Regions from separate parts of the Streptomyces sp. NBC_01217 genome, predicted to be linked through region 4. Evidence: riboswitches for the same ligand, from Rfam matches in the RefSeq annotation. Region 4 holds a riboswitch; each other region holds the start of a gene.
What was found. A riboswitch is a leader RNA that binds a small molecule or an ion and turns the genes downstream of it on or off. The one in region 4 is predicted to bind cyclic di-AMP.
Positions count from the first base shown of each region.

Region 1: it holds a riboswitch for cyclic di-AMP, as region 4 does, so the genes downstream of both, OG507_RS21915 (M23 family metallopeptidase) here and OG507_RS24855 (C40 family peptidase) in region 4, are expected to answer to the same signal.
Region 2: it holds a riboswitch for cyclic di-AMP, as region 4 does, so the genes downstream of both, OG507_RS30210 (M23 family metallopeptidase) here and OG507_RS24855 (C40 family peptidase) in region 4, are expected to answer to the same signal.
Region 3: it holds a riboswitch for cyclic di-AMP, as region 4 does, so the genes downstream of both, OG507_RS02540 (transglycosylase SLT domain-containing protein) here and OG507_RS24855 (C40 family peptidase) in region 4, are expected to answer to the same signal.

Region 1 is NZ_CP108538.1:4,918,347-4,920,542, forward strand. It holds gene OG507_RS21910 (PP2C family protein-serine/threonine phosphatase) at 1-841, shown strand, start outside; cyclic di-AMP (ydaO/yuaA leader) riboswitch at 1,182-1,334, shown strand; gene OG507_RS21915 (M23 family metallopeptidase) at 1,346-2,196, shown strand, end outside.
Region 2 is NZ_CP108538.1:6,758,775-6,760,970, forward strand. It holds gene OG507_RS30205 (M16 family metallopeptidase) at 1-768, shown strand, start outside; cyclic di-AMP (ydaO/yuaA leader) riboswitch at 1,095-1,261, shown strand; gene OG507_RS30210 (M23 family metallopeptidase) at 1,275-2,087, shown strand.
Region 3 is NZ_CP108538.1:623,637-625,832, forward strand. It holds gene OG507_RS02535 (DUF2461 family protein) at 1-311, shown strand, start outside; gene OG507_RS02540 (transglycosylase SLT domain-containing protein) at 448-1,218, opposite strand; cyclic di-AMP (ydaO/yuaA leader) riboswitch at 1,221-1,408, opposite strand; gene OG507_RS02545 (ATP-binding cassette domain-containing protein) at 2,118-2,196, shown strand, end outside.
Region 4 is NZ_CP108538.1:5,520,761-5,522,956, forward strand. It holds gene OG507_RS24855 (C40 family peptidase) at 1-1,131, opposite strand, end outside; cyclic di-AMP (ydaO/yuaA leader) riboswitch at 1,130-1,294, opposite strand; gene pcrA (DNA helicase PcrA) at 1,553-2,196, shown strand, end outside.

The DNA.
Region 1 (2,196 bases), 600 kb from region 4:
CGTGATCAATACGGTCGTGCGGCGCGGCAATCAGCAGCTGGCCTCCGCGCGGGTCATCGCGGAGACCGCCATGCGGGCGGTGCTGCCGAAGCCGTCCGACCGGATCGGCGGGCTGCATGTGGCGGCTCGGTACGAGGCGGCGCAGGCGGACGAGTTCGTCGGCGGCGACCTGTACGCCGTGACGGACACCCCGCAGGGCGTGCGGCTGGTGGTCGGGGACGTACGGGGGAAGGGGCTCGACGCCGTGGAGTCGGTGGCGGTGGTCATCGGGGCGTTCCGGGAGGCCGCCGAGCAGGAGCGTTCGCTGGAGGGCGTGGCGCAGCGGCTGGAGCGGGCGCTGGCGCGGGAGGGGACGCGGCGGGCCGGGCTCGACGAGTTCGAGGGCTTCATCACCGCCGTACTGGCGGAGATCCCGCCCGGGCTGTCCCGGGTGCGGATCGTCAACCGCGGTCACCCCGAGCCGATCCTGCTGCACTCGGACGGGGCGCTGGACGTGCTGGCACCCACGGTGCCCGCGCTGCCACTCGGGATGGATCTGGGGGTGTGGCCCGACCGGACGGACGAATGGGACCTGCCGGCGGGGACGACGCTGCTTCTCTACACCGACGGCCTCTCCGAGGCACGGAACGCCGACGGGGTCTTCTACGACCCTGCGGCCCGGTTGCGCGGGCGGATCTTTCCCGGGCCCGAGGAACTGCTGTCCGCGCTCACCGATGACGTACGGCTGCACACGGGGGGAGAGTCGACCGACGACATGGCGCTGCTCGCGGTCGTACGTCCCGTGGAGGGGCAGCCGGACCGGCGCAGGACCGTGAGGATCGTGGGCCGGGAAGAGACGTGACGGGCGGGGTGGGAGGGGTGCTCGGGCGCCCGCGTGCTTCGTGTGCGCGCAGGTGCTTCGTACGGGACGGTGTCGCCCCGGACGAGGGATGCCACCGTCTGGACGAGGGGTGCCACCGTACGTAACCGAGAGGCGCCGCTCCGCATAACGTTTGACGCAACGTCAGAAAACGGGTAGTGGCTGAGGGCCGATCAACTCGTCCGATTCCAGCCGGTTATGTCCCGTAAAGTCCGGGCCAAAGACGTGAACGATCAGTGGGAACGGCTTGGAATCAGGCCCGTGTGTCTATTAACGTTCGATAACGCAGCGCGGTCGTCCCAGCCGTCGTCAGTGGCGGCACCGTGCGCGAGCGCCGAATTCCGCAAGGGAACCGGGGAACCACCTACATGGGGTGAATCGGACACCTGTGTCTCGTGAGAGGCAGAGGGGCCCGTAGGAGACCTTCCTGCTCCGAACCCGTCAGCTAACCCGGTAGGCGAGAAGGAAGGAAAGGAGTGCGCCCCCGTGGCGTCCAACAAGCCTGCCTCCGAGGCCCCTTCTCGGTTCAACCCCGAGTTCAGTGGCGATTTCGGCGCTGACTTCGGATCCGACTACGGAACCGGAAACGGATCCGACTACGGGACGGGACCCGGTTTCGGTACCGGCTTCGGCTCGGACTACGCGACCACCGGGACGGAAACGGCGTTCGGCGCCGATTACGACACCGAGCAGGGCGGCGCGCTCGCCGGTGAGTTCGGCGGCGACTTCCGCGCCGACGGCAACAGCGAGCCCGACAGAAGCTGGGACGAGTGGAACCCCACCGAGGAGTCCGTACGCCCCGTACGCGGCAAGCACCGCGTCGCCAAGCAGCGCAACGGACTCGCCCGTAGCTCCACGGTGCTCGGGGTCGGCGTCATCGCGGCGGTCGGCGCGGGCGGCATGGCCACCGCGCAGAGCAAGCCGCCGGTCTCCATATCCCTTCCCGACTCCATCGCGGACAACCTTCCCGACGCCAAGTCCCTTCCCGGCGTGGGCTCTCTGTTCACCGGAGAGTCCGAGGCCGACAAGGCCGAGGCGGCCGCGGCTGCCTCCCCGCTCACCACCGCCGGCCTCACCACCGCCGAGACGGAGCAGGGCGCGACGGATGCGGGTGAGGCGCTCCGCGCCCGCATCCTCCAGCAGGCCGAGCAGCAGCAGGACGCCGCCGACGCCGAGGCCAAGGCGGCCCAGGAGAAGGAAGCCGCGGAGGCGGCCGCCGCCGAGGCCAAGAAGCAGCAGGACGCGGCCGAGGCCAAGGCCGCCGCCGAGAAGAAGAAGGCGGAGGAGGCGGCCAGGGCGAAGGCCGAGGCCGAGCGGCTCGCCAAGCTCGCCGCCAG
Region 2 (2,196 bases), 1.2 Mb from region 4:
GTGGTCGTCGGAGACCTCACCGGCATCGACCTGGACGCCCTGCTCGCGGACACCCTCGGGGACTGGTCGGGAGACACCGCCGAGCCCCGCCCCGCCCCGCCGATCACCGCCGACGACACCGGCCGAGTGGTGATCGTCGACCGCCCCGGCGCGGTGCAGACGCAGCTGCTGATCGGCCGGATCGGCGCCGACCGGCACGACAGCGTGTGGCCGGCCCAGGTGCTGGGCACGTACTGCCTGGGCGGCACGCTCACCTCCCGGCTGGACCGTGTGCTGCGCGAGGAGAAGGGCTACACCTACGGCGTACGGGCCTTCGCCCAGGTGCTGCGGTCCTCGGCCCCGGATTCCGCCTCGGGGGCGACCGGTGCCGCGATGCTCGCCATCAGCGGATCGGTGGACACGGAGTCCACCGGACCGGCGCTGGAGGACCTGTGGACGGTCCTGCGGACCCTGGCGGCCGAGGGGCTGACCGATGAGGAACGCGAGACGGCCGTACAGAACCTCGTGGGTGTCGCGCCGCTGAAGTTCGAGACGGCGGCCTCGGTGGCCGGCACCCTCGCCGACCAGGTCGAGCAGCACCTCCCGGACGACTACCAGGCTCAGCTGTACGCCCGGCTCGCGGAGACCGGCACGGTCGAGGCGACCGCTGCGGTGGTCAACGCCTTCCCGGGCGACCGGCTGGTCACGGTCCTCGTCGGTGACGCGGCGCGGATCGAGGAGCCCGTCCGGGCCCTGGGCATCGGAGAGGTGTCGGTGGTCACCGGCTGACGGACGTACCCGTCGCGGGTGCCGGGTGCCGGGTGCCGGGTGCCGGGTGCCGGGTGCCGGGTGCCGGGTGCCGGGCGGCGCAGGCCGTACAGGCCCGTGCCGGCTGATCCCTCGGCCCACCATATGCCTGCATATCGGGACAAGAGGAAGACCCTTGTGAGCTGGATCTCACCAGGGCCTTCCTCTTTGTCCTTTATGTGGGGAATATTGCCCGCTTGCCCTGTGGGATGCGCTACAAAGCGGCCTGTCCGTTTGGTGAATGAAAGTGACCCCGCCTAGCGTCGGCTGGGCTGCCTGTCACTCGTATGCCGCATCCGCGACGTACCGGGCAGCCATCGCCGAGTCCCCGTCAGGCGCGAGCCTGGGGAGCCGGGGACCCACGCAGTCCCTGGGGTGAATCGGATGCCTGAGCCTCACCGAGGCCGGGGCGTCCGTAGGAGACCTTCCTGCTCCGAACCCGTCAGCTAACCCGGTAGGCGAGAAGGAAGGAAAGGATCAGCCCCCTCATGGCGTTCACCCGTGCCACCGGGAAGCATCGTGCCCCGAACCGACTGACGCGCAGGAGCGCGAAGATCGTCGGCGTCGCGGCCCTGGCCACCACCGGCGTCATCGGCGGTGTGGCCTCTCCGGCCCTCGCCGCGGACACCTCCGTCAGCGAGACCGGTCTGAACGAGATCATCGCCATCGAGGGCGCCCTCGCGGACCGGATCGACGCCCAGGCCGCCGTGCAGCAGCGCCAGGCCGATGTCGCCGCGAAGGCGAAGGCGCAGGCCCAGCTGAAGGTCGAGGCCGCGAAGAAGGCCGAAGTCAAGAAGAAGGCGGCGGCGAAGGCCAAGGCCGACGCGAAGCGCGCAGCCGAGGCGCGCGCCGAGAAGACCCGTGCCGCCCGGTCCGCCGAGCGCACCCGCCTGGGCCTGTTCCAGCTCCCGGTCGCCGGTTCGTACGTCACCACCGGCTACAAGTCCAGCGGCTCGCTCTGGTCCTCCGGCAGCCACTCGGGCATCGACTTCCACGCCGCGTCCGGCAGCTCCGTCGTCGCTGTCGGCGCCGGTACCGTCGTCGAGGCCGGCTGGGGCGGCGCGTACGGCAACAACATCGTGCTCCGGATGACGGACGGCACGTACACGCAGTACGGCCACCTCTCCTCGATCGGCGTCTCCGTCGGCCAGAGCGTCGACGCGGGCCGGCAGATAGGCCTCTCCGGCTCGACCGGCAACTCCACCGGACCGCACCTCCACTTCGAGGCCCGGACCACTCCCTCGTACGGCTCCGACATGGACCCCGTCGCGTACCTGCGCGCCCACGGCGTCAACGTCTGACCGACGCTCCGCCCGCAGCACCCCTTCGAAGGCCCCGGCGGCATGCCGGGGCCTTCGCCGTGCCCGGCCTCCGCGCCCGCCGCAGCACCTGCTCGCCGAACCGTCCCGT
Region 3 (2,196 bases), 4.9 Mb from region 4:
GTGCGGCAGTTGCCGCACAGGGCAGTGGCCCCGAGCTGGTCCGCGCCATCGGGACACTGGAGGAGCGGGGGTACGAGATCACCGGGGACACCATGAAGCGCGTGCCACGCGGTCATGACGCCGGTCATCCCCGTGCCGACCTGCTCCGGTACCGCTCGGTCCGCGCCGCCCGTCCCCTCGGCGGGGACTGCGCGCAGGACACGTCGGCGCTGGTCGGCGCCGTGCTCGAAGCGGCGAAGGAGCTGGAGCCCCTGCTGTCCTGGCTCGCCGGCCATGTGTCCGTTCCCGGCTCCGCCCGGCGCGGCGTCTAGCGTCGCCTCCGCACGCCGCTCACACGGGTGAGCAGCCGAAAGGCGGCCCCTGACCGGCGGGTGCGATCGCTTCCGAGGGGCCTGTTCGGCCTCTCGGCACCCGTCGGTCCTGGACCGCCATCGGTGCTGCTGCAGGTCAGTAGGCTCCGAAGACGTTGTCGATCGAGCCGTACCTGTCGGCGGCGTAGTTGCACGCCGCGGTGATGTTGGCTACCGGGTCGTAGATGTCCATCGACGTACCGGGCACGTGGTAGGCGCTGAAGGTGGGGTCGATGACCTGCAGGAGGCCCTTGGACGGCGTGCCCTTGGCGGCGTTGGAGTCCCAGTTGTTGATGGCGCGGGGGTTGCCCGAGGACTCGCGCATGATGTTGCGGTGGATGCTGTCGTAGCTGCCGGGTATGCCGTTCTTGGCCATGACGGCCAGCGACTCCTTGATCCAGCCGTCCAGGTCGTTCGTGTACTTCACGGTCGACGCGGCCGGGGCCGGGGTGGTGGCCGGGGCAGCAACGGCGTTCACGGTGGATGCACCCGCGGCAGCCTTGGCGCCGATGGTCAGCTTCATGCCCGGGAGTATCAGCGCGGGGTTGGCGCCGATGGTCGCCCGGTTGTCCTCGTACAGCTTCTGCCAGCCACCGCTGACGGAATACCCCTTTGCGATCTTGGAAAGGGTGTCGCCCGCGACCACGGAATAGGTGGTGGGCGTGGCCGCCTGCGCGGCCTTTTCCTTGACGGGGGCGACGGTGGACACGGCGGCGTTTTCGGCGGTGACGGTCTGCGCCGGAGCGGCGGAGGCGAATCCGGCACCGATCAGCGGCAGCACGAGAGCGGCTCCGCCCGTGGTCGCGGCGATGAGACCGCGAGACAGCGAAGTGGACTTGCGACGACGATGGTTACCCGTTGCGGACATGGCGAATTCCTCTCCGTCGCCTACGAGGTGAGCTGTCGGGTTCAGACTGGAGATGTCTGGCCGCATGGGAATGCGACTTAACCCCGAGCCGTTCCGTATACCGGGTCGGCGGCTTACCTGGGTCCCCCGCTCCTGCCGTACGTGAGTGGTCGGATTGCCGGACGGCGGCAGGATTCGGCGTTCCGTCCGGATTGACCGTGACCGTAGGCGAGAAACACCGAATGGAACAAGCCCCTATTTGTTGATCACAATTCATTTGCAAGATCGAATCAGGTAATTGGAAGTAATCCACCTCACATCGAGAAGTGAAATTTCTTTACACAGAAGGGAACCGGGCCGCGCACCGCGCCGTCTTGAACTCCGAAAGTGACTCACGCCACTGAGTGCATAAAAGGTGCAATTCGGGTGGAACTCAAAGGCCACAAGAGCCCCAATAGACACCTTTATTAACCTAAATATCATTTCCAAGCAAATCGCCCATACTCGGACATTTGCCCACTGCTTCGCGTGCTCGGGGCCGACCGCCACCGAACAGGCCCACCCGGGGTGGCCCGCTGGCCGCGCCCGCTCGTCGCACTCCCCCTCACTCCCCGCGCACGACGAAAGGGCTTTGCCGTCCGCTCTCCCGGTCGCTATCGTTTTCAGCGGTTCTGTTGTCTCCGATAGAGGTGGACGTTGCGCATCTGAGGTTCGCGATCATCGCGCCGTACGGCCGAAGCCGTACGCCCGTCACGCAGTAGCAGTGTTCTGTCCTGCCCGTGACCCCGCGTGGATGCGACCTTGGTGCATGAGCCGTCCCTCGACCTTTCGGACCGCCGCACCTCCCTCACGGTTCGGTCGCCGCGTGGTGCTCGCATACGAAGCCCCCATTCACCGCGCTTGCGACTGCGAGGACCACCATGGCGACATCCACCACCCCCAGCGCCTCCCTCACCTGCTCCGGCCTGTCCTTCCAGTGGCCGGACGGCACGACCGTCT
Region 4 (2,196 bases):
GTAGTAGATCGACTCCTCGCGCACGTTCGCACCCGGCTTCGGCGCGTGGATCATCATCCCGTCGCCCTTGTAGATGCCGACGTGGCTGATGTCGTCGTAGAAGAAGACGAGGTCGCCCGGCTTCAGATCCGCCGTCGCGATGCGGGTGCCTATCTTCACCTGGTCCCAGGTGGTGCGCGGGATGTCGACGCCCGCGGCCTTCCACGCGGCCTGGGTGAGCCCGGAGCAGTCGTACGAGGACGGGCCGGTCGCGCCCCAGACGTACGGCTTGCCGATCTGCGCCGCGGCGAAGGCGAGGACCTTCTCCGCCTTGGTGGTGGCGGTGCTGTCCGAGCCGGTCCCGGCCCCCGTGCCCGTTTCCGTACCGCTGCCGGTCCCCGCCTCCTCGGCGGCCTCCGCGGCCTTGCGGGCCGCCTCCACCTTGGCCGCGGCCTGCTGCTGGGCCAGTTCCTCCGCCTTGCGCCTGGCCTCCGCCTCCTTCTTGCGCTCCAGCTCCGCGAGCCGCGCCTTCTCCTCGGCCGTCAGCTTCGACAGCATCGCGCGCGCCTCGCCCAGCTTCTTCTGGACGTTCTCCTTGCTGGTGCGCAGCGTGGTCTGGGTCGCGGTCAGCGTCTCCAGGCTCTGCACCGCCTCTGCACGCTTCTTCGACGCCTTGGCCTGCTGCGTACGGAAGTCCGTGACCGCCTTCTGCTGCTGACCGGTCATCCGGCTCATCAGCTGGCTCTGGTCGAAGTACGACTGCGGGTCGTCGGCAAGGAAGAAGGTGGCGCTCGGCGCGATGGAGCCGCTGCGGTACTGCGCGGCCGCGTAGGCACCGAGCGTCCTGCGGGCCTCGTTGAGCTTGTCCGCGCGCTCGGCCACGTCCTCCAGCAGGTTGTCGACCTTGGTGCGCTGGCTGGTGGAGGCCTCCTTGGCCTGGTTGTACTGCTGGGTCGCGGTGCCCGCCTGCCGGTAGAGGTCGTCGACCTTCTTCTGGACGTCCTCGATGCTGGGCTTGGGTGCGGGGGCGGCCGTGGCGCTCTGCGTGGAGAGCAGGGTCACGGACGCCAGTGCCGCGGTCGTGAGCCCGACGGCCGGTGCGGTGGTGCGCATTCGGGTGCGCGGTTTGCGATGCGACGCCAAGGCCGGCATCTCCTTCCGTGGACCGCCTACCGGGTTAGCTGTCGGGTTCGGGCGGAACGGAAGGCTGCCCTACGGTCCGAGTGGGGATCAGGACCGATTCACCCCGGTGGTGCGTGTGGGTCCCCGGTTCCGAACTTCCACGAGGGCAGCCCGGATTCGGCGTGGGCGCCCGCTCGGCGTGGTTCGCCTCAGGGAGGTACGGGCGGCCCGGTCGAGCACGCTAGCCAACCCGTGGTGCCGCTGTGAAGGTCGATGTTCGATATGCCCGATACATTTTCGTGACCTTGGCGATGCGGGGCGGCAGGGACGGGCTAGGACCCTCAATTCCTCACGCGGCGTGGGTGTGTGCTCTCGTTGTGTGCATGCTGGCCGGGTGCGGTTCGCCATGCGGCCCACGTGTGTCGGTGCGGCGGCCTAGACTCGACAAGCGATGAGCAGCCTCTTTGACGACAGTTTCCTGGCCGGCCTCCAACACTCGGAGGAAGAGCCCCCGCCACCCCCCGAGGACTCCGCACCCGAAGCGGTGCCGGAGGACCTCTTCGCGGGCGTGTTCGACGGGCCCCCGCCGCCCAGGGACGCGTACTACCGCGACGGCGCGCACCGCCCCGCCATCGACCCCGCGGCGCTCCTCGACGGGCTGAACACCGAACAGCGCGCCGCCGTGGTCCACGCGGGCTCCCCGCTGCTCATCGTCGCCGGAGCGGGCTCCGGCAAGACCCGCGTGCTGACCCACCGGATCGCCCACCTCCTCGCCGAGCGCGGCGTGCACCCCGGCCAGATCCTCGCGATCACCTTCACCAACAAGGCCGCGGGCGAGATGAAGGAGCGCGTCGAGCAGCTCGTAGGACCGCGCGCCAACGCCATGTGGGTCATGACCTTCCACAGCGCGTGCGTACGGATCCTGCGCCGCGAGTCGAAGAGGCTCGGCTTCACCTCGTCGTTCTCGATCTACGACGCCGCCGACTCCAAGCGCCTGATGGCGCTGGTCTGCCGCGATCTGGACCTCGACCCGAAGCGCTTCCCGCCGAAGTCGTTCACGGCCAAGGTCTCCAACCTGAAGAACGAGCTGATCGA